2 regions of the Kluyvera sp. 142486 genome follow, and region 1 is predicted to be linked to the other one. Evidence: riboswitches for the same ligand, from Rfam matches in the RefSeq annotation. Region 1 holds a riboswitch; the other holds the start of a gene.
The links. A riboswitch is a leader RNA that binds a small molecule or an ion and turns the genes downstream of it on or off. The one in region 1 is predicted to bind cobalamin.
Positions count from the first base shown of each region.

Region 2: it holds a riboswitch for cobalamin, as region 1 does, so the genes downstream of both, ACLGE8_RS16560 (cobyrinate a,c-diamide synthase) here and btuB (TonB-dependent vitamin B12 receptor BtuB) in region 1, are expected to answer to the same signal.

Region 1 covers NZ_JBKHUI010000035.1:404-7,726, forward strand. The annotation lists gene oxyR (DNA-binding transcriptional regulator OxyR) at 1-825, shown strand, start outside; gene sthA (Si-specific NAD(P)(+) transhydrogenase) at 808-2,208, opposite strand; gene fabR (HTH-type transcriptional repressor FabR) at 2,406-3,041, shown strand; gene ACLGE8_RS22530 (YijD family membrane protein) at 3,057-3,413, shown strand; gene trmA (tRNA (uridine(54)-C5)-methyltransferase TrmA) at 3,503-4,603, opposite strand; cobalamin riboswitch at 4,718-4,905, shown strand; gene btuB (TonB-dependent vitamin B12 receptor BtuB) at 4,970-6,826, shown strand; gene murI (glutamate racemase) at 6,771-7,323, shown strand, end outside.
Region 2 covers NZ_JBKHUI010000015.1:37,521-51,392, reverse strand. The annotation lists gene cbiB (adenosylcobinamide-phosphate synthase CbiB) at 1-252, opposite strand, end outside; gene ACLGE8_RS16560 (cobyrinate a,c-diamide synthase) at 249-1,628, opposite strand; cobalamin riboswitch at 1,724-1,892, opposite strand; gene pocR (transcriptional regulator PocR) at 2,152-3,063, opposite strand; gene pduF (propanediol diffusion facilitator PduF) at 3,253-4,053, opposite strand; gene pduA (propanediol utilization microcompartment protein PduA) at 4,578-4,862, shown strand; gene pduB (propanediol utilization microcompartment protein PduB) at 4,859-5,671, shown strand; gene pduC (propanediol dehydratase large subunit PduC) at 5,690-7,354, shown strand; gene pduD (propanediol dehydratase medium subunit PduD) at 7,365-8,039, shown strand; gene pduE (propanediol dehydratase small subunit PduE) at 8,054-8,575, shown strand; gene pduG (propanediol dehydratase reactivase alpha subunit PduG) at 8,585-10,417, shown strand; gene pduH (propanediol dehydratase reactivase beta subunit PduH) at 10,407-10,757, shown strand; gene pduJ (propanediol utilization microcompartment protein PduJ) at 10,776-11,051, shown strand; gene ACLGE8_RS16505 (BMC domain-containing protein) at 11,055-11,540, shown strand; gene ACLGE8_RS16500 (phosphate propanoyltransferase) at 11,533-12,165, shown strand; gene pduM (microcompartment protein PduM) at 12,162-12,653, shown strand; gene pduN (propanediol utilization microcompartment protein PduN) at 12,657-12,932, shown strand; gene pduO (two-domain cob(I)yrinic acid a,c-diamide adenosyltransferase PduO) at 12,942-13,872, shown strand, end outside.

The DNA.
Region 1 (7,323 bases):
CTAAGTGGGCAGATTCGTAAGCTGGAAGATGAACTGGGCGTGATGCTGCTGGAGCGTACCAGCCGCAAAGTGCTGTTCACCCAGGCGGGCCTGCTGCTGGTGGACCAGGCGCGTACCGTGTTACGCGAGGTCAAAGTGCTGAAGGAGATGGCAAGCCAGCAGGGGGAGACGATGTCCGGCCCGTTGCATATCGGCCTGATCCCAACCGTTGGCCCGTACCTGCTGCCTCATATTATTCCCATGCTGCACCAGACCTTCCCGAAGCTCGAAATGTACCTGCATGAAGCGCAGACCCATCAACTGCTGGCGCAGCTCGACAGCGGTAAGCTGGACTGTGCGATTCTGGCGCTGGTGAAAGAGAGTGAAGCCTTTATTGAGGTGCCGCTGTTCGACGAACCAATGATGCTGGCGATCTATGCCGATCACCCGTGGGCGGAGCGCGATCGCGTGCCGATGTCAGATCTGGCCGGTGAAAAGCTGCTGATGCTGGAAGACGGGCACTGCCTGCGCGACCAGGCGATGGGCTTCTGCTTTGAGGCAGGCGCGGATGAAGATACCCACTTCCGCGCAACCAGTCTGGAAACGCTGCGCAATATGGTGGCGGCGGGAAGCGGTATTACGCTGCTGCCAGCGCTTGCCGTGCCGCAGGAACGTAAACGCGATGGCGTCGTGTACCTGCCGTGCATTAAGCCGGAACCACGCCGCACCGTTGGCCTGGTCTATCGTCCGGGATCGCCTCTACGCGGCCGCTATGAGCAGCTGGCAGAGGCCGTCCGCGAAACGATGGACGGCCATTTTGACAGCGCGTTAAAACAGGCGGTTTAAGCCGTTTAGCGCCGCTACCCGATAGGCTTCCGCCATGGTTGGGTAGTTAAAGGTGGTGTTAACGAAGTACTCAATGGTGTTACCACCACCTTTCTGCTCCATAATCGCCTGGCCGATATGAATAATTTCGGCCGCGCGCTCGCCAAAGCAGTGAATGCCAAGGATCTCCTTGGTCTCCCGATGGAACAGGATCTTCAGGCTCCCCACGCTCATACCGACGATTTGCGCTCGCGCCAGGTGTTTAAACTGCGCACGACCTACCTCATACGGCACCTTCATTGCGGTCAACTGCTGTTCGGTTTTGCCGACGGAGCTGATTTCCGGAATGGTATAGATACCGGTTGGGATGTCTTCAATCAGGTGCGCGGTGGCTTCACCTTTCATCAGCGCCTGGGCGGCAATACGTCCCTGATCGTAGGCTGCCGAAGCCAGGCTCGGATAACCGATAACATCACCAACGGCATAGACGTGCGGCAGCGCGGTCTGGTACATGCTGTTCACCTTCAACTGGCCACGGCCATCGGCCTGTAGCCCGATGTTTTCCAGCGACAGCGAATCAGTGTTGCCGGTACGCCCGTTGGCAAACAGCAAGCAGTCGGCTTTGAGCTTCTTGCCAGACTTCAGGTGCATGATCACGCCGTCGTCCACGCCTTCAATCTTCTCGTACTCTTCGTTGTGGCGAATCACTACGCCGCTGTTCCAGAAGTGGTAAGAGAGTGAATCTGACATTTCCTGGTCGAGGAAGGCCAGCAGGCGGTCGCGGGTGTTGATGAGATCAACCTTAACCTCCATTCCACGGAAGATAGACGCATATTCGCAGCCGATAACCCCTGCGCCGTAGATAATCACGTGGCGCGGTTCGTGGTGCAGGCTGAGAATTGAGTCGCTGTCGTAAATGCGCGGGTGGGTAAAGTCGACGTCGGCCGGGCGATACGGGCGTGAGCCGCAGGCAATCACGAACTTATCGGCGGTGAACGTTTCGACGGAACCGTCCGGACACTCCAGCGCGATGGTGTGCTCATCGACGAAGCGGGCGTCACCCTGCAACATTTCACAGTGATTACGCTCATAAAAGCCCTGACGCATGTGAGTTTGCTGATTGATTACGCTATCGGCATGATTCAGGATGTCGGCAAATGAGGAGCGGAGAAGTCGGCTGTGGTCGCTGTAAAGAGGGTTCTGGTTGAATTCGATAATACGGCTAACGGCGTGGCGAAGGGCTTTGGACGGGATGGTACCCCAGTGGGTACAGCCGCCGCCGACATTATGATAACGCTCAATAACGGCGACACGGGCTCCTTGCTTCACCAGACCCATAGCAGCGCCTTCGCCGCCGGGGCCGGAACCAATTACTATTGCATCATAATCGTAGGAATGTGGCATGGTAAGGCTTACCTGTTCTTATACATAAAAGCAACAGAATCATAACATCATCGAAGTAATAACCCAATTATCGTTGGGCTTTTTTCATACGAAATAGCATAAATAGCATGTAAACAATCATTAACAAAGCTGCGTAAGTCGATTCGTTTTAATCTCTGGTATAGTGCCAGCACGGCTTGTGGAAGGATTCAGTCATCGTGATGGGTGTTAGAGCGCAACAAAAAGAAAAAACCCGGCGTTCGCTGGTGGAAGCGGCATTTAGTCAACTCAGTGCCGAACGTAGTTTTGCTAGCCTGAGCCTGCGCGAAGTCGCACGCGAGGCAGGGATTGCGCCAACCTCCTTTTATCGTCATTTCCGTGATGTGGATGAGCTTGGGCTGACCATGGTCGATGAGAGCGGTCTGATGCTGCGTCAGCTGATGCGCCAGGCGCGCCAGCGTATCGCCAAAGGCGGCAGCGTTATCCGCACTTCCGTTTCAACTTTTATGGAATTTATCGGCAATAACCCGAACGCCTTCCGCCTGCTGCTGCGTGAGCGTTCAGGCACCTCTGCGGCATTTCGTGCCGCGGTCGCCCGCGAAATTCAGCATTTTATTGCGGAACTTGCCGACTATCTGGAAATCGAAAACCATATGCCTCGAGCCTTCACGGAAGCGCAGGCTGAGGCGATGGTGACTATCGTATTTAGCGCGGGAGCGGAGGCTCTGGACGTAAGCCTTGAGCAGCGCCGACAGCTGGAAGAGCGGCTGGTGCTGCAGTTACGGATGATCTCCAAGGGCGCGTACTACTGGTATCGCCGTGAACAAGAGAAGATGACACATCAGTCCGAATAAGGTGGTAGACGAGCAATGAAACAGTCAGGTCAAGATAAAGGTACGCTGCTGCTGGCGCTGTTGGCTGGCTTATCAATTAACGGGACGTTTGCGGCACTGTTCAGCTCCATCGTGCCATTCTCTATATTCCCTATTATTGCGCTGGTGCTGACGGTGTACTGCCTGCATCAACGTTACCAGAATCGTACGATGCCGGTCGGATTACCGGGCCTGGCAGCCGCCTGCTTTATTCTTGGCGTACTGCTGTACAGCACTGTGGTGCGCGCGGAGTACCCGGATATCGGCTCTAACTTCTTCCCGGCGGTACTGTCGGTGGCGATGGTCTTCTGGATTGGCGTGAAGTTGCGTAGCCGCAAGCAGGAACAGCAGTAAGCTGTAGGCCGGATAAGGCAACGCCGCCATCCGGCAAACTGCTCAGAAATTGCCGGATAGCGCTACGCTTATCCGGTCTACGTTCAGTCTTATTTCTTCGTTAACAGCACGCCGCATTCCATATGATGGGTATACGGGAACTGATCGAACAGCGCCAGGCGGGTCACATTGTGCGTCTGGCTCAACGTTTCCAGGTTCTGGCACAGTGTCTCTGGGTTACAGGAGATGTACAGAATGTTTGGATACGCCTGCACCATCTTCTCGGTTTCGCTGTCCAGCCCGCTACGCGGTGGGTCGACGAAAATTGTCTCGCATTGATAGCTTTTCAGGTCAATGCCCTGCAGACGGTTAAATTCCCGCACGCCGTTCATCGCCTGCGTAAACTCTTCTGCCGCCATGCGGATGATCTGTACGTTGTCTATCTGGTTGACGGCGATGTTGTACTGCGCCGCTGCCACCGACGGTTTGGCAATTTCTGTTGCCAGAACGCGGTTAAAGTTACGCGCCAGCGCCAGCGAGAAGTTACCGTTACCGCAGTACAGCTCCAGCAGGTCGCCGTGTGAATTCTGCGTAGCATCCAGCGCCCACTCCAGCATCTGAATGTTCATGGCGGCGTTCGGCTGGGTAAAGCTGTTTTCCACCTGACGGTAGATCATCTCTTTACCCGCAACCGGCAGACGTTCATCAATATAATCCTGGTCCAGCTCAATTTTGGTTTTGGTCGCGCGGCCAATCAGGTGCACGTTCAGCCCTTGAGCGCGCAGTGCGTCACGCAGCGCTTCGGCCTGCTCACGCCATGCGTCATCGAGCTTTTTATGGTACAGCAGCGAGACGACAGCTTGATTGCTCAGAGTGGTGAGGTAGTCAATCTGGAACAGCTTGTGGCGCAGCGCATGGTTATCGCGAACGCCGTCGAGCACGGCGCTCATCAGGGTGTTGATGAGCTGGCTTGCCGCAGGGAAAGCGTCTACGCGGATGCGGTTCTTGGTCTGCTGGTCGAACATGATGTGGTACAGGTCATCACCGTCATGCCAGATGCGGAATTCGGCGCGCATCCGGTAGTGGCTGACCGGCGAGCGAAACACCTCCGGCGCGGGAGCGCTAAACGGCGTCATCATTGTTTGCAGGCGAGTGACTTTCTCGGCGAGCTGAGCGTCGTACTGTTCGGTTGGGAGATGTTCGGGGGTCATGATGCATCCTGAATAATAAAAGTACGCGGGGATTGTAGGGCTTGTTCAGGGGATGTCCAGCGCCGATGACGGTGAAAATCATAAATAGCAGTCTGGACATCCATATGTAACTAAATGTAGCATCCTCGTACCGGTCCTGTGAGTTAAAAGGGAACCCAGTGTAAATCTGGGGCTGACGCGCAGCGGTAAGGAAGGTAAGAGATGAGCGCATTCAATGCAGACACTGCGGCATGCCGTGGGAAGTCATCGCCTCTTTATATAGCCTCCAAGCCCGAAGACCTGCCGGATGACGTCGCATGGGGTTTTATCGTCGCGAGCAACTGATAAAGCCTGCGGCATCCCTTTTCTATTTGGATGCTTTAAAAAATGATTAAAAAAGCTTCGCTGATGACGGCGTTATCCGTCACGGCATTTTCCGGCTGGGCGCAGGACAGCAATTCCGACTCGATGGTGGTAACCGCTAACCGCTTTCAGCAACCGGTCAACACGGTGTTGGCTCCTACCGATGTGGTCACGCGTGAGGATATCCAACGCTGGCAGTCTAAAGATCTCAATGATGTAATGCGCCGCTTGCCGGGAGTGGATATTTCGCAGACCGGTGGGATGGGAAATAGCTCTTCTCTATATGTGCGTGGCACCGAAGCGCGTCATGTACTGGTGCTGATTGATGGGATTCCAATGGCGCGACCGGGGATTTCCAACGGTGTCGATATTAGCCAGATCCCGGTCTCACTGGTGCAGCGTATTGAATATATCCGTGGGCCGCGTTCTGCGGTTTATGGTTCAGGCGCCATCGGCGGCGTGGTTAACATTATTACCATGAGTGACGTCGAGCGTTCGCAGATTAATGCGGGAATGGGTAGCAACGGCTACCAGACTTATGACGGTGCGATCAACAAGCGTTTCGGCGACACGATAGTGACCGCAGCGGGTGCGTATCAAACCACGAAAGGTTTTAACGTCCAGCCGGATTCACCTTACAGCGATGACAGCGATCGTGACGGTTATCGTAACAAGCTGTTCTGGGGCGGCGTGCAGCACAAGTTCGACGATAGCTTCTCTGGCTTCTTCCGTGGTTATGGGTATACCGCGAACAGCGATTACGATCAGGGATCGTACGGCTATGCAGGTGGCAATGATGAAGCTCAGAACTACAACCAGTCATGGGATACGGGGCTGCGCTACAGCTCCGGTATCTATTCTTCTCAGCTGATTGCTAACTATCAGCATCTTAAAGACTATAACTACAGCAACGACCTCGGTCGCTACGCCGGTGATGCCACGCTGGATGATATGGAACAGCGTTATATCCAATGGGGCAACAACGTTGAGGTTGGGCACGGCGCGATTAGCGGCGGCGTTGACTGGAAGCAGGAGAAGCTGACTTCCAACAGTACAACGTTATCAGATGTCTATAAACGTGATACCACCGGGCTCTACCTGACCGGGCAGCAGCAGATCGACGCCGTGACGCTGGAAGCTTCCGGCCGCGAAGATCACGATGAGCAGTTTGGCTGGCACGGTACCTGGCAAACCGCGGCTGGATGGGAATTTGTTGATGGCTATCGTGCTACGCTTTCCTACGGCACGGGGTTCCTGGCGCCATCACTGGGCCAACAGTTTGGTGCAACGCGATTTGCTTCTTCCTATGGTCCCGGGATTTCCTCTAACCCGAACCTGAAGCCAGAAGAATCAAAACAGTGGGAAGCAGGGATCGATGGTTTAACCGGTCCGCTGGATTGGCGTTTATCTGCATATCATTACGAAATCCAGAATCTGATTGATTATAAAAATAATCAATACATCAACGTGAAGTCGGCCACGATAAAAGGTCTTGAGTGGACGGGGAACGTGACGACTGGGCCGGTAGAACATCATCTGACGTTCCAGTACGTTGACCCACGTGATGATGACACCGATAAAGTATTGTATCGCCGTGCCAAGCAGCAGGTGAAGTACGAACTGACCGGCCAGGTTTATGACCTGGGTTGGAACGTGATGTATCAATACCTCGGTGAGCGTTACGATAATGACTATGACAACAATCGTGATGTGAAAATGGGCGGCGTAAGTCTGTGGGATATCGGATTGTCATATCCTGTCACCTCACACCTGACCGTTCGTGGTAAAATAGCCAACCTGTTCGATAAAGATTACGAGACAGCATATGGCTACCCAACTGCAGGACGGGAATACACCTTGTCTGGCAGCTACACCTTCTGAACCACGTCCTACCGTACTGGTGTTTGACTCCGGTGTCGGTGGGCTGTCGGTCTATGATGAGATCCGGCATCTCTTGCCGGATCTCCATTACATCTATGCCTTCGATAACGTCGCGTTCCCCTATGGGGAGAAGAGCGAGGAGTTTATCGTTGAGCGAGTTGTTGAAATTGTCACTGCGGTACAGGCACGCTACCCGCTTTCCTTAGCGGTGATTGCCTGTAACACGGCCAGTACGGTCTCTCTGCCTGCGCTGCGCGACAAGTTTGCTTTTCCGGTTGTGGGCGTTGTGCCGGCTATCAAACCGGCAGCGCGTCTGTCGGCTAACCGTATAGTGGGCTTACTGGCAACGCGGGGTACGGTCAAACGTCCTTATACCCATGAGCTGATTGCACGCTTTGCCAATGAATGTCGCATCGAGATGCTGGGCTCTGCTGAACTGGTGGAGTTGGCGGAAGCGAAGCTGCACGGTGAGCCGGTTCCTCTTGAAGAGCTGCGTC
Region 2 (13,872 bases), on a different contig from region 1:
ACCAAGCCACGGATGAATGCTCTGCGCTAACATCAGCACGCCCCAGGAGACGCCCCACGTCAACCCAACCACGACGATCCACATCACCCCGCCGCCGACGCGTAAAGCGACATCACCGTGGCAAAATCGGCGCACGCCGCGCTGCACGGCGGCGATCAGATTGCCAATCCAGCGCACCGGATGTGGCCAGCTCTGCGGGTCGCCGATAATAAAATCGAGGAGCCAGGCAACGCCCCAGGCCAGCAGCGTCATAGGGCGCTCCTTGCCGCCGCCAGCCAGTGGCTGAGCATTGTCGGACGCTGGGCAAAATGCAGGTGCAGGTAGCTGGCGAAGGTGTTGCCCACCTGCCAGCCGCCGCTCCACTGCTGGAGCGTAATGCCGTCGCGCACCTTGCGGCAGGCCAGCACCGCCGGGGTCTCCGGGGTGAAATCAGAGTAGTGGAACTCATGGCCGCGCAGGGTTTCGCCGGGAGCCGCCAGCAGCGTTTGCCGCATAGCCTGCGCCTCGCAGTAACCAAAGCGGGTCAGCCGTTTGCCCATTTTGCTGTGGCCGGGAATGAGATTAACCATGGCGTGAATATCGCCATTGGCATCTTCCAGGGTGCTACCGAGATACATCAGACCGCCGCATTCGGCGTAAATCGCCACGCCGCGCCGGTGCGCTTCCTGCAGCTGCGCCAGCATCGGCGTATTGGCCGCCAGCGCAGCGGCGTGAATTTCAGGATAGCCGCCGCCGAGCCAGACCATCTGACATGGTGGCAGCACGCTATCGTGCAGCGGGCTGAAGCGCACAATATTCACCCCACAGCGTTCAAGCAGGGTGAGGTTATCCGGGTAGTAAAAATTGAAGGCTTCGTCGTCGGCTAGCGCCAGCGTCAGACCGGCCCCTTCGTCAGGCGACGGCAGCGAGGGCCACTCCCCGTAGGGTAAGGCGGTGAGCTGGCTGAGCGCGAGAAGCTGTTCAATATCCAGGGTTTGCGCCAGCGTGTTGGCAAAATCGCGCCACGGCTGCTGGTTCACCAGCGACTCGCGGGCGGTCACCAGCCCCAGATGCCGTTCGGGCAGGGCAACGCCTTCCACTCGCGGCACGTAGCCGAGAACCGGCAGCCCGCAGTAGCGTTCAATGGCGCTTTTGAGTAGTTGATAATGGGATTCACTGTTGACGCGATTGACGATAACGCCGGCGATGTTGAGGCTGGGGTCGAAATGCTGGAATCCCATCACCGTGGCGGCGATGGAGGTGGAAACCGCTTTGCCATCCACCAGCAGGATAACCGGGCAGCCAAGCTGTTTGGCCATCGCGGCGGTGCTGCAATAATTCGGGTCGGTACCGAAGCCGTCATAAAGCCCCATCACGCCTTCAATCACCGCGATATCCGCCCGCTGCATCTGTTCACAAAACAGCGCGTTGAGCACCGGTTCGGGGAGCATAAAGCCGTCGAGGTTGCGGGAAACGACGCCGCTGATGGCGGTATGCCAGCCGGTATCGAGGTAATCCGGGCCGACTTTGCAGGGCTGAACCCGCATGCCGCGCTGCTTTAACAGGCTGAGCAGACCAAGCGTAACGGTAGTTTTGCCACAACCGCTGCCGGTACCTGCGAGAATAAATGCGTGCTGCCTGGCTGCCATACCCCGATCCTGTGATCCTGTGCCGGGTTGTAGGGCTGCGAGCATACCCAGTCTTTCGACTGTACGCTTCTAAGCAACCCACTTCCCACCGAAGTTGTTGGTAATAACCGACAGGCAGGTCTTCTGGCTTAGCGTCGTCCTCTCCCATCCTTCCCAATCCGCTATTCGGATCAGTGGTCAAATATGGGGTCGTCAGCATCACAGCAGCGGGGGCTGCGGGGGATTCACACCCCCTTCCCTGGCACCTGGCGGTTTTCTTGAGCGGGATGAATCCTCGCTCGCATTATTTCCGGAACATCAAACGGGAACTGGATGGCTCCCGTTGTCTCTGACTTCTAATTTCAGAGCAATTTCAGATGTCACTCTATCCCATCAAATAAATAAAAACTGGTGCAGCTTATCGCTCTCTCATTATTATTTTGTTGCGCTATGACAATTTATTGCTCTGAATGATATTTTTTCATTTTATAATGAGCCAGATACGGGGGGATATCAAAAATCGGCAATAACAAAATATTGTTATTTAAAATGACTCAGTTTGTGATCCGGCATTAATTTGCTGGCGATAAGCTTGCGGAGTGACCTGATAGGTCTGACGAAAAACTTTGCAAAAATAGCTGGTTTGCGAGAAGCCTAAATTCCGCGCAATGCTGGCGATACTCCAGTCGCTGTGACAAAGCAACTCTTTGGCGCTCACCATCCGCTGATGGTTTACCCAGGCGTTAAAGCCGATTCCCTGATATTTTTTGAACAACTTGCTGAAATAGTAGGGGCTGAGATAAATGTGGGCGGCGACATCTTCCAGGCGAAGCTCGTCGGATAAATGGGCATCGATATAGCGCAGGGCTTTCTTCATTTTACCGTCGTGAGGGCTGGCAACCCGGCTGGCGCGCGCAGGCTCTGGCTGCTGCGGGTTGTCTTTAATTACCACAAAGTTAAGCTGTTTCTTAAGGCAGTTTTCAACGATAAGCCTCAGTAAATCAGCAGAAGCAATCACTCTGGAGTAATCCATTTCCGGCACGTCGCGGAACGCCTTTACCAGTTCAGGATCGGCCTGCCAGCGGTCGTCGACGTTGAGAATGTCGACCAGTCCAACATCGTTGCTTAAGCGCACCTGCCCGCACAGCACGAAACCCACGAGGTGCCCGGCAATGACCAGAGGGATGGAGAAATCGGTTAACCCGGCATGACAGCGGTAGATACAGAGCTGATCGGTTTTTGAGGCTTCCAGACCGCCGCAGCGGTCGCTCATCCGGCAGCGGGTGCTGTGCTGGGGATGCTGACGCATCAACTGACAGAAAGACGTGAAATTAAACAGTTCAGATATTTCATCACCATGAATATTGACAACCACAACCGCCAGACTGGTGGCCTGCGCAAAATCCTGTGCGATTTTATTGATGAGTTCTGAGTTCAGTGTACTCGCAGAAATCATGATAAAACCTCTCAGTTAATTTTTTGTTATAAACAAAAACATTTTTTTAATATTCACTTCCTTTCATCATCATTTACCAAACACGATAAAAGAATAATACGATAGCAAAAGTCTCCCATCCGTGGGAGACGTTTTTGGCCAGTTCGTGATACCGGTTCATGAAAATTTTCAGCTATTTCAGCAAATACATTAATCCTCTAATTTGCAGGTATTGCACGGTAAGTTATTACCAATCAGATAACGATAGATAGCCGCCCCCAGGCAGGCCCCGATTAACGGTGCGACAATCGGCACGATAAAATACGGAATATCCCTACCACCGGTCATCGCGATATCCCCCCAGCCCGCCATCCATGTAAACAGCTTCGGCCCAAAATCACGCGCCGGATTCATCGCAAAGCCGGTCAGCGGCCCGGTTGATGCGCCAATAACCGCCACCAGAAGGCCAATCAGCAGCGGCGCCAGCGGCCCTTTTGGCACGCCGTTACCGTCGTCGGTCAGCGCCATAATCATGCCCATCAGCATGGAGGTAATCACCACTTCCACCAGCGCCGCATGCCAAATGCTCAGCGATGCCGCCGGATAGGTGCTGAAAATACTCGCCAGCTGCAGGCTCTCTACGCTGCCGCGCACGATATGGTGCGTAGCTTCAAACTCGGTAAACATCGTGCTGTAAAGCACGTAGGCCAGCACCGCGCCGCCAAAGGCGCCTGCGACCTGTGAGACAATATAAGGGAACACTTTTCGACCGGGAAAACAGGCAAATAGCCATAACGCGACGGTCACCGCCGGGTTGAGATGCCCGCCAGATATCCCCGAAGTCAGATACACGGCAAGCGAGATCCCCAGCCCCCAGATAATGCAAATTTCCCACAGCCCAAGGCTTGCTCCCGCGACTTTTAACGCGCTCAGGCAACCAATACCGAAAAACAAAAACAGCCCGGTGCCCAGAAACTCGGCGGTACATTGCGCTTTTAACGAATCGTTCATTGTGACACCTTCTTAGCAGAGTTCGTGTCCTGACCAGCCAACATCCTGCTGGCAGTGGAGTACAACGGTCATCACTATATGAACTCCCTTGGGCAAATTGTTGGCAACCTGCTGACCACGCTCCCGGAAAATTCGGGCATCGATAACAAATTATTGCCATTAATTAAGCAATGATGGCACGACTCACGCGCAGATTTTGCAATTATCTCGCTTCGCTGACATGGCAAAATATTGCTAAAACCAACTCACCGTTTTCCAATAAACATCACAAACCAATCAATTTCGCATAGCAGATAAAATTAATATCGTCATGAGCAAATTTGTAAATATGTAATGTTAAAAACAAAATATTCATATCACACAAAATAAAAATAACCATAAAAATCAAATCATTAAATTTAAAGATGACAACTTTGTACTATTAATAAACCACTATTTTTTCACCATCAAAACCAAGTCAGCCATTCTTTTTCCTCGCATCTTCTTATAGTCCCAACTATCGGAACACTCCATGCGAGGTCTTTATGCAACAAGAAGCACTAGGAATGGTAGAAACCAAAGGCTTAACCGCAGCCATAGAGGCCGCTGATGCAATGGTTAAATCGGCCAATGTGATGTTAGTGGGCTATGAAAAGATTGGCTCCGGGCTGGTCACCGTCATCGTGCGCGGCGATGTTGGCGCGGTAAAAGCGGCTACCGATGCAGGCGCCGCGGCCGCACGCAACGTGGGTGAAGTGAAAGCCGTACACGTCATTCCACGCCCTCACTCCGATGTAGAAAAAATCTTACCGAAGGGAATTAGCCAATGAGCAGCAATGAGCTGGTTGAACAGATCATGGCGCAGGTGATTGCCCGTGTGGCAGCGCCAGAACAGCAGGCCATCCCTACTGAAAACCACCCAATACGAGAGACGGCTATGGCAGAAAAAAGCTGCAGTTTAACGGAATTTGTCGGGACCGCCATTGGCGACACCCTTGGCCTGGTTATCGCCAACGTCGATACCGCCCTGCTGGATGCAATGAAGCTTGAGAAACGCTATCGCTCCATCGGCATTCTCGGCGCCCGCACCGGCGCAGGCCCGCACATTATGGCAGCAGACGAAGCGGTGAAAGCCACCAACACCGAAGTGGTCAGCATTGAGCTGCCGCGCGATACCAAAGGCGGCGCGGGCCACGGCTCGCTGATTATTTTAGGCGGCAATGACGTTTCGGACGTCAAGCGCGGTATCGAAGTCGCGCTGAAAGAGCTGGACCGTACCTTCGGCGATGTTTACGCCAACGAGGCCGGGCATATCGAACTGCAGTACACCGCTCGCGCCAGCTACGCGCTGGAAAAAGCGTTCGGCGCACCGATTGGCCGCGCCTGCGGCGTTATCGTCGGCGCACCGGCTTCCGTCGGCGTACTGATGGCAGATACCGCGCTGAAATCAGCCAACGTTGACGTCGTGGCATACAGCTCCCCGGCGCACGGCACCAGCTTCAGTAACGAAGCCATTCTGGTGATTTCCGGCGACTCTGGCGCCGTCCGTCAGGCAGTGACTTCGGCTCGCGAAATCGGCAAAACCGTCCTTGCGACCCTCGGCGCTGAACCGAAAAACGATCGCCCGTCCTACATCTGATACCCACGAGGCTGATTCATGAGATCGAAAAGATTTGAAGCACTGGCGAAACGCCCTGTGAATCAGGACGGCTTCGTTAAGGAGTGGATCGAAGAAGGCTTTATCGCGATGGAAAGCCCGAACGATCCGAAACCGTCGATTAAAATCGTTAACGGCGCGGTGACCGAGCTGGACGGGAAACCGGTTAGCGAATTCGACCTGATCGACCACTTTATCGCTCGCTACGGCATCAACCTGAACCGCGCGGAAGAAGTGATGGCGATGGATTCGGTTAAGCTTGCCAACATGCTGTGCGATCCGAACGTCAAGCGCAGCGACATTGTCCCGCTGACCACCGCGATGACGCCGGCGAAAATTGTCGAAGTGGTTTCGCATATGAACGTCGTCGAAATGATGATGTCGATGCAGAAAATGCGCGCACGCCGCACCCCGTCTCAGCAGGCGCACGTCACCAACGTTAAAGATAACCCGGTGCAAATTGCCGCCGACGCCGCCGAAGGTGCATGGCGCGGCTTTGACGAACAGGAAACCACCGTTGCGGTAGCGCGCTATGCGCCGTTCAACGCCATCGCGCTGCTGGTCGGCTCTCAGGTAGGTCGTCCGGGCGTACTGACGCAGTGCTCGCTGGAAGAAGCCACCGAGCTGAAGCTCGGCATGCTGGGCCACACCTGCTACGCCGAAACCATTTCCGTTTATGGTACCGAACCGGTCTTCACCGACGGCGACGATACCCCATGGTCGAAGGGCTTCCTGGCCTCGTCCTACGCCTCTCGTGGCCTGAAAATGCGCTTCACCTCCGGCTCCGGCTCCGAAGTGCAGATGGGCTACGCCGAAGGCAAATCCATGCTGTATCTGGAAGCGCGCTGCATCTACATCACCAAAGCGGCTGGCGTGCAGGGTCTGCAAAACGGCTCCGTAAGCTGCATTGGCGTACCGTCCGCCGTGCCGTCAGGTATTCGCGCGGTGCTGGCGGAAAACCTGATCTGCTCGTCGCTGGATCTGGAATGCGCCTCCAGTAACGACCAGACCTTCACCCACTCCGATATGCGTCGTACCGCGCGCCTGCTGATGCAGTTCCTGCCGGGTACCGACTTTATCTCCTCCGGTTATTCCGCGGTGCCGAACTACGACAACATGTTCGCTGGCTCCAACGAAGATGCGGAAGACTTTGACGACTACAACGTTATCCAGCGCGACCTGAAGGTGGACGGCGGTCTGCGCCCGGTTCGCGAAGAGGACGTTATCGCCATCCGTAACAAAGCCGCCCGCGCGCTGCAGGCCGTATTTGCCGGGATGGGGCTGCCGCCGATTACCGATGAAGAAGTTGAAGCCGCGACCTACGCCCACGGTTCGAAAGATATGCCGGAGCGCAACATCGTCGAAGACATCAAGTTCGCCCAGGAAATCATCAATAAAAACCGCAACGGTCTGGAAGTGGTGAAAGCGCTGGCGCAGGGCGGGTTTACCGACGTGGCCCAGGACATGCTCAACATCCAGAAAGCCAAGCTGACCGGCGACTATCTGCACACCTCCGCCATCATCGTCGGCGACGGACAAGTGCTCTCTGCGGTTAATGACGTCAATGACTATGCCGGTCCGGCAACGGGTTATCGCCTGCAGGGAGAACGCTGGGAAGAGATTAAAAACATCCCAGGCGCTCTTGATCCCAACGAGATTGATTAAGGGGTGAGAAATGGAAATTAATGAAAAATTGCTGCGCCAGATAATTGAAGACGTGCTCCGCGATATGAAGGGCAGCGATAAACCCGTCTCGTTTAATGCGCCAGCGGTATCCACAGCACCACAGACCGCTGCGCCCGCTGGCGACGGCTTCCTGACGGAAGTCGGCGAAGCGCGCCAGGGCACTCAGCAGGACGAAGTGATTATCGCCGTCGGCCCGGCATTTGGCCTGGCACAGACCGTCAATATCGTTGGCTTACCGCATAAGAGCATTCTGCGCGAAGTTATTGCTGGTATTGAAGAAGAAGGCGTTAAGGCGCGCGTGATTCGCTGCTTTAAATCCTCCGACGTGGCGTTCGTCGCCGTTGAAGGCAACCGCCTGAGCGGCTCCGGCATCTCCATCGGCATCCAGTCGAAAGGCACGACGGTTATCCACCAGCAGGGGCTACCGCCGCTCTCTAACCTCGAGCTGTTCCCGCAGGCGCCGCTGCTGACGCTGGAAACCTACCGTCAGATTGGCAAAAACGCCGCCCGCTATGCGAAACGCGAATCGCCGCAGCCGGTCCCTACGCTCAATGACCAGATGGCGCGCCCGAAATACCAGGCAAAGTCGGCCATTTTGCACATTAAAGAGACCAAGTACGTTGTGACGGGCAAAAACCCGCAGGAACTGCGCGTGGCGCTTTGATAAAGGATAACTCCATGAATACCGACGCAATTGAATCGATGGTCCGCGACGTACTGAGCCGCATGAACAACCTGCAGGGCGAAGCGCCAGCGGCGGCTCCTGCGGCAGGCGGCACGTCCCGCAGCGCAAAGGTCAGCGACTACCCGCTGGCGAACAAGCACCCGGAATGGGTGAAAACCGCCACCAACAAAACGCTGGACGACTTTACGCTGGAAAACGTGCTGAGCAATAACGTCACCGCTCAGGATATGCGTATTACCCCGGAAACCCTGCGTTTACAGGCATCTATCGCCAAAGATGCGGGCCGCGACCGGCTGGCGATGAACTTCGAACGCGCCGCCGAACTGACCGCCGTCCCGGACGATCGCATTCTTGAAATCTACAACGCCCTTCGTCCGTATCGTTCAACGAAAGAAGAGCTGATCGCTATCGCCGACGATCTCGAAAACCGTTATCAGGCAAAGATTTGCGCAGCGTTCGTTCGTGAAGCGGCAGGGCTGTACGTTGAGCGTAAAAAACTCAAAGGCGACGATTAAGGATTTCGTATGCGATATATAGCTGGCATTGATATTGGCAACTCATCAACGGAAGTCGCGCTGGCGCGGCAAGATGAGGCCGGAGCGCTGACGATTACGCACAGCGCGCTGGCGGAAACCACCGGGATCAAAGGCACGTTGCGTAACGTGTTCGGTATTCAGGAAGCGCTCGCCCACGTCGCAAAGGGCGCGGGGATCAATGTCAGCGATATTTCGCTTATCCGCATTAACGAAGCCACGCCGGTGATTGGCGATGTGGCGATGGAAACCATTACTGAAACCATCATCACTGAATCGACCATGATCGGCCATAACCCAAAAACGCCGGGCGGAGTAGGCCTCGGCGTGGGTATCACGATTACGCCGGAGGAGCTGTTAACCCGCCCGGCGGACTCGTCCTATATTCTGGTGGTGTCATCGGCATTTGATTTTGCCGACATCGCCAACGTTATCAACGCCTCCATGCGTGCCGGGTATCAGATTACCGGCGTCATTTTGCAGCGCGACGATGGCGTGCTGGTCAGCAACCGGCTGGAGAAATCGCTGCCGATCGTTGACGAAGTGCTGTACATCGACCGCATTCCGCTGGGGATGCTGGCGGCGATTGAAGTCGCCGTGCCGGGAAAGGTTATCGAAACCCTCTCTAACCCTTACGGCATCGCCACCGTATTCAACCTCAACGCCGACGAGACGAAAAACATCGTCCCGATGGCGCGCGCGCTGATTGGTAACCGTTCCGCCGTGGTGGTTAAAACGCCATCCGGCGACGTCAAAGCCCGCGCGATACCCGCCGGTAACCTGGAGCTGTTGGCGCAGGGCCGAACCGTGCGCGTAGATATCGCCGCCGGAGCCGAAGCCATCATGAAAGCGGTGGACGGCTGCGGCAAGCTCGACAACGTCACCGGCGAGGCCGGGACCAATATCGGCGGCATGCTGGAGCACGTGCGACAGACCATGGCCGAACTGACCAACAAGCCGAGCAGCGAGATTTTCATTCAGGATCTGCTGGCCGTTGACACCTCGGTTCCGGTAAGCGTCACCGGCGGTCTGGCCGGCGAGTTCTCGCTGGAGCAGGCCGTCGGCATCGCCTCAATGGTGAAATCAGACCGCCTGCAGATGGCGATGATTGCCCGCGAAATCGAACAGAAACTCAATATCGACGTGCAGATCGGCGGCGCTGAGGCTGAAGCCGCCATTCTGGGCGCGCTGACCACGCCGGGCACCACCCGACCGCTGGCGATCCTTGACCTCGGCGCGGGCTCCACCGATGCCTCCATCATCAACCCAAAAGGCGAAATCATCGCCACCCACCTCGCCGGCGCAGGCGACATGGTGACGATGATTATTGCCCGCGAGCTGGGGCTGGAAGACCGCTATCTGGCGGAAGAGATCAAGAAATACCCGCTGGCTAAGGTCGAAAGCCTGTTCCATCTGCGCCACGAAGACGGCAGCGTCCAGTTCTTCCCGACGCCGCTGCCTCCCGCGGTGTTCGCCCGCGTTTGCGTGGTGAAACCGGACGAACTGGTGCCGCTTCCCGGCGACTTAGCGCTGGAAAAAGTCCGCGCCATTCGCCGCAGCGCCAAAGAGCGTGTGTTTGTCACCAACGCCCTGCGCGCGCTGCGTCAGGTCAGCCCAACCGGCAACATTCGCGATATTCCGTTCGTGGTGCTGGTCGGCGGCTCGTCGCTGGATTTCGAAGTGCCGCAGCTGGTCACCGATGCGCTGGCGCACTACCGCCTGGTTGCCGGGCGAGGAAACATTCGCGGCAGCGAAGGCCCAAGAAACGCAGTCGCCACCGGCCTGATCCTCTCCTGGCACAAGGAGTTTGCTTATGGAAAGTAATCACAGCGCCCCGGCTATCGTCATTACCGTTATCGACGACTGCGCCAGCCTCTGGCAGGAAGTGCTGCTGGGTATCGAAGAGGAAGGCATCCCTTTTCTGCTTCAGCATCGCCCGGTTGGCGATGTTGTAGACAGCGCCTGGCAGGCGGCGCGCTGCTCGCCGCTGCTGGTCGGCATTGCCTGCGACCGGCACACGCTGGTCGTGCATTACAAGAATTTACCCGCATCGGCGCCGCTTTTTACGCTGCTGCATCATCAGGACAGTCAAGCCCAACGCAACACCGGTAATAACGCGGCGCGGCTGGTCAAAGGGATCCCTTTTCGGGATCTCCACGCTTAATCACAGGAGAACGACAGTATGAATAACGCACTGGGACTGGTTGAAACAAAAGGGCTGGTCGGCGCCATTGAAGCCGCCGATGCAATGGTTAAATCCGCCAACGTTCAGCTGGTGGGCTACGAAAAAATTGGTTCTGGCCTGGTGACCGTCATGGTTCGCGGCGATGTCGGCGCGGTTAAAGCAGCCGTCGATGCAGGCAGCGCTGCGGCAAGCGTCGTGGGTGAAGTGAAATCCTGCCACGTTATCCCGCGTCCGCACAGCGATGTTGAGGCCATTTTACCAAAATCTGCCTAACCGATGGCGAACAAGGAGCACCGCGTGAAGCAATCACTGGGATTACTTGAAGTTTGTGGTCTGGCACTGGCAATTACCTGTGCCGATATCATGGCGAAATCCGCTTCTATCACGCTGCTCGCCCTCGAAAAGACCAATGGTTCAGGCTGGATGGTAATTAAAATTACCGGTGATGTGGCCTCCGTACAGGCGGCTATCACCACCGGCGCGCATTTTGCCGAACAGCGGAATGGCCTGGTGGCCCACAAGGTTATCGCCCGGCCCGGAGAAGGGATCCTGCTTGCCGAAACTCCCCCACCCGTCGTCATCGCACCTGAACCTGAAGAGTCAGAAATGGCTGATGTCGTTTCTGAAGCGCCAGCAGAAGAGGTCCCGCAGGAATCGGTACTGGTCAGTTGCAACCTGTGTCTGGATCCAAAATGTCCGCGCCAGAAGGGCGAACCTCGTACGCTTTGCATTCATCCCGGCGAGGTGAAGCGTAATGGATAAAGAACGCCTGCAATCAACGGTCAGTAAAGTTCTTGATGAGATGCGCCAGCGGCCTATTCCGCTGGGCGTCTCAAACCGTCATATCCACCTGTCCGCGCAGGATTATGAACGGCTGTTTCCCGACAATCCCATCAGCGAGAAAAAAGCGCTGCTGCAGCCGGGACAATACGCCGCGGAGCAAACCGTCACCCTGGTGGGGCCGAAAGGGCAGCTCAAAAATGTGCGCCTGCTCGGCCCGCTGCGCTCGGTAAGCCAGGTGGAAATCTCGCGTACCGATGCCAGAACGCTGGGGATTGCGGCACCGTTGAGAATGTCCGGCAGCCTGAAGGGGACGCCGGGCATCCGCCTGGTCAGCCCCTTTGGCGAACTGGAATTACCTTCCGGGGTTATCGTCGCGCAGCGGCATATTCATATGTCGCCGCTCGATGCGCTGATCCTGCGGGTTTCTCACGGCGATAAGGTCTCTGTTGCCATTGAAGGCGACGAGCGCGGGCTGATTTTCAACAACGTGGCGATTCGCGTTTCACCGGATATGCGCCTCGAAATGCATATTGATACCGATGAAGCCAACGCTGCCGGCGCCGATAGCCCGCAGGCCTGTGCCCGTCTGGTTGGTCCGCGATGAACGGTGAAATTCTGCAGCGCATTGTTGAGGAGATTGTCTCCCGGCTGCAGCGTCGCGCCCACAGCACGGCGACGCTGAGCGTTGCGCAGCTTCGCGATGCCGACGGTTCGGGTCTGTTCTGTCAGCACGCGTCGCTGCGCATCCTGCTCGTCGACCTGCCGCTGCTGATTCAGCTTACGGATGCGGAAACTGACGATGCCGCAGCCCGGAAAATTCACGACGCGCTGGCGTTTGGCATCCGCGTCCAGCTCAGCCTGCACGGCCAGCTGCTGCCGGTTATACCGGTAAAAAAACTGGCGCGTCTGCCGCTGATATTCACCGATGAGCACGGGCTGCCGCTGGTACTGCATGCCGGTTCGGTGCTGAGCTATCGCGATGTCGCGCCGCTGGGCCGGGGGCGCGTGGTTGTCCACCGCAAATGCATCGTCACCGCCCTGGCGCGTGACGCCGCCAATGCGCGGAATATTCAACTTATTAAGCAGGAGTAAATCATGCATCTGGCACGAGTCACGGGCGCGGTTGTCTCCACGCAAAAATCACCTTCTCTGATTGGGAAAAAGCTGCTGCTGGTGCGTCGGGTCAGCGCCGATGGCGAACTCCCTGCTTCGCCCACCTCCGGCGATGAAGTGGCCGTGGATTCCGTCGGCGCGGGCGTCGGCGAACTGGTTCTGCTCAGCGGCGGCTCCAGCGCCAGACACGTTTTTTCCGGGCCAAACGAGGCCATCGACCTCGCCGTTGTCGGCATTGTCGATACGCTTTCGCGTTAAGGGGCAAATATGGCGATTTATACCCGAACGGGTGACGCTGGCACCACATCGCTGTTTACCGGCCAGCGGGTGAGCAAAACGCACCCGCGGGTTGAAGCCTACGGCACGCTGGATGAGCTAAACGCCGTGCTGAGCCTGTGCGCCTGCGCCGCCGCGGATGAAAACCACCGCGCCTTACTTGAAGCCATCCAGCAGCAAATATTCTGGTTTAGCGCAGAACTGGCGAGCGACAGCGAACAGCCGTCGCCCAAACAGCGCTACATCAGCAGCGAAGAGATTTCCGCTCTGGAAGCCGCTATCGATCGGGCAATGGCCCGCGTCGAGCCGCTGCACAGCTTTATTTTACCCGGGCGCTGCGAAGCCGCGAGCCGCCTGCATTTTGCCCGCACGCTGGCGCGCCGCGCCGAACGCCGTCTGGTTGAGCTGGCGACCGAAGTCAACGTCCGCCAGGTATTGATGCGCTATATCAACCGCTTATCGGACTGTCTGTACGCCCTGGCCCGCGCGGAAGATAGCGATGCGCACCAGAGCGACATTATCCGCGAGATTAGCAGGCGCTATCTGGCCGCCAGTCAGCTAACCCGCGGTAAGGAGACAACGCCTGTGACCCTCTCATTCCATGAGCTGCACCAGCTCACCCGCGCCGCCGTTGAACGCGCACAGCAGCTTCAGGTTCCGGTCGTCGTCAGCATCGTTGACGCGCACGGCACGGAAACCGTGACCTGGCGGATGCCGGACGCTCTGCTGGTCAGCAGCGAACTGGCGCCGAAAAAGGCCTGGACCGCCGTCGCCATGAAAACGGCGACCCATGAGCTGAGCGCTGTCGTTCAGCCTGGCGCGGCGCTTTACGGTCTGGAAACACATTTACAGGGAAAAGTGGTCACCTTTGGCGGCGGTTACGCCCTGTGGCGCGACGGCTTATTAATTGGAGGTCTTGGCA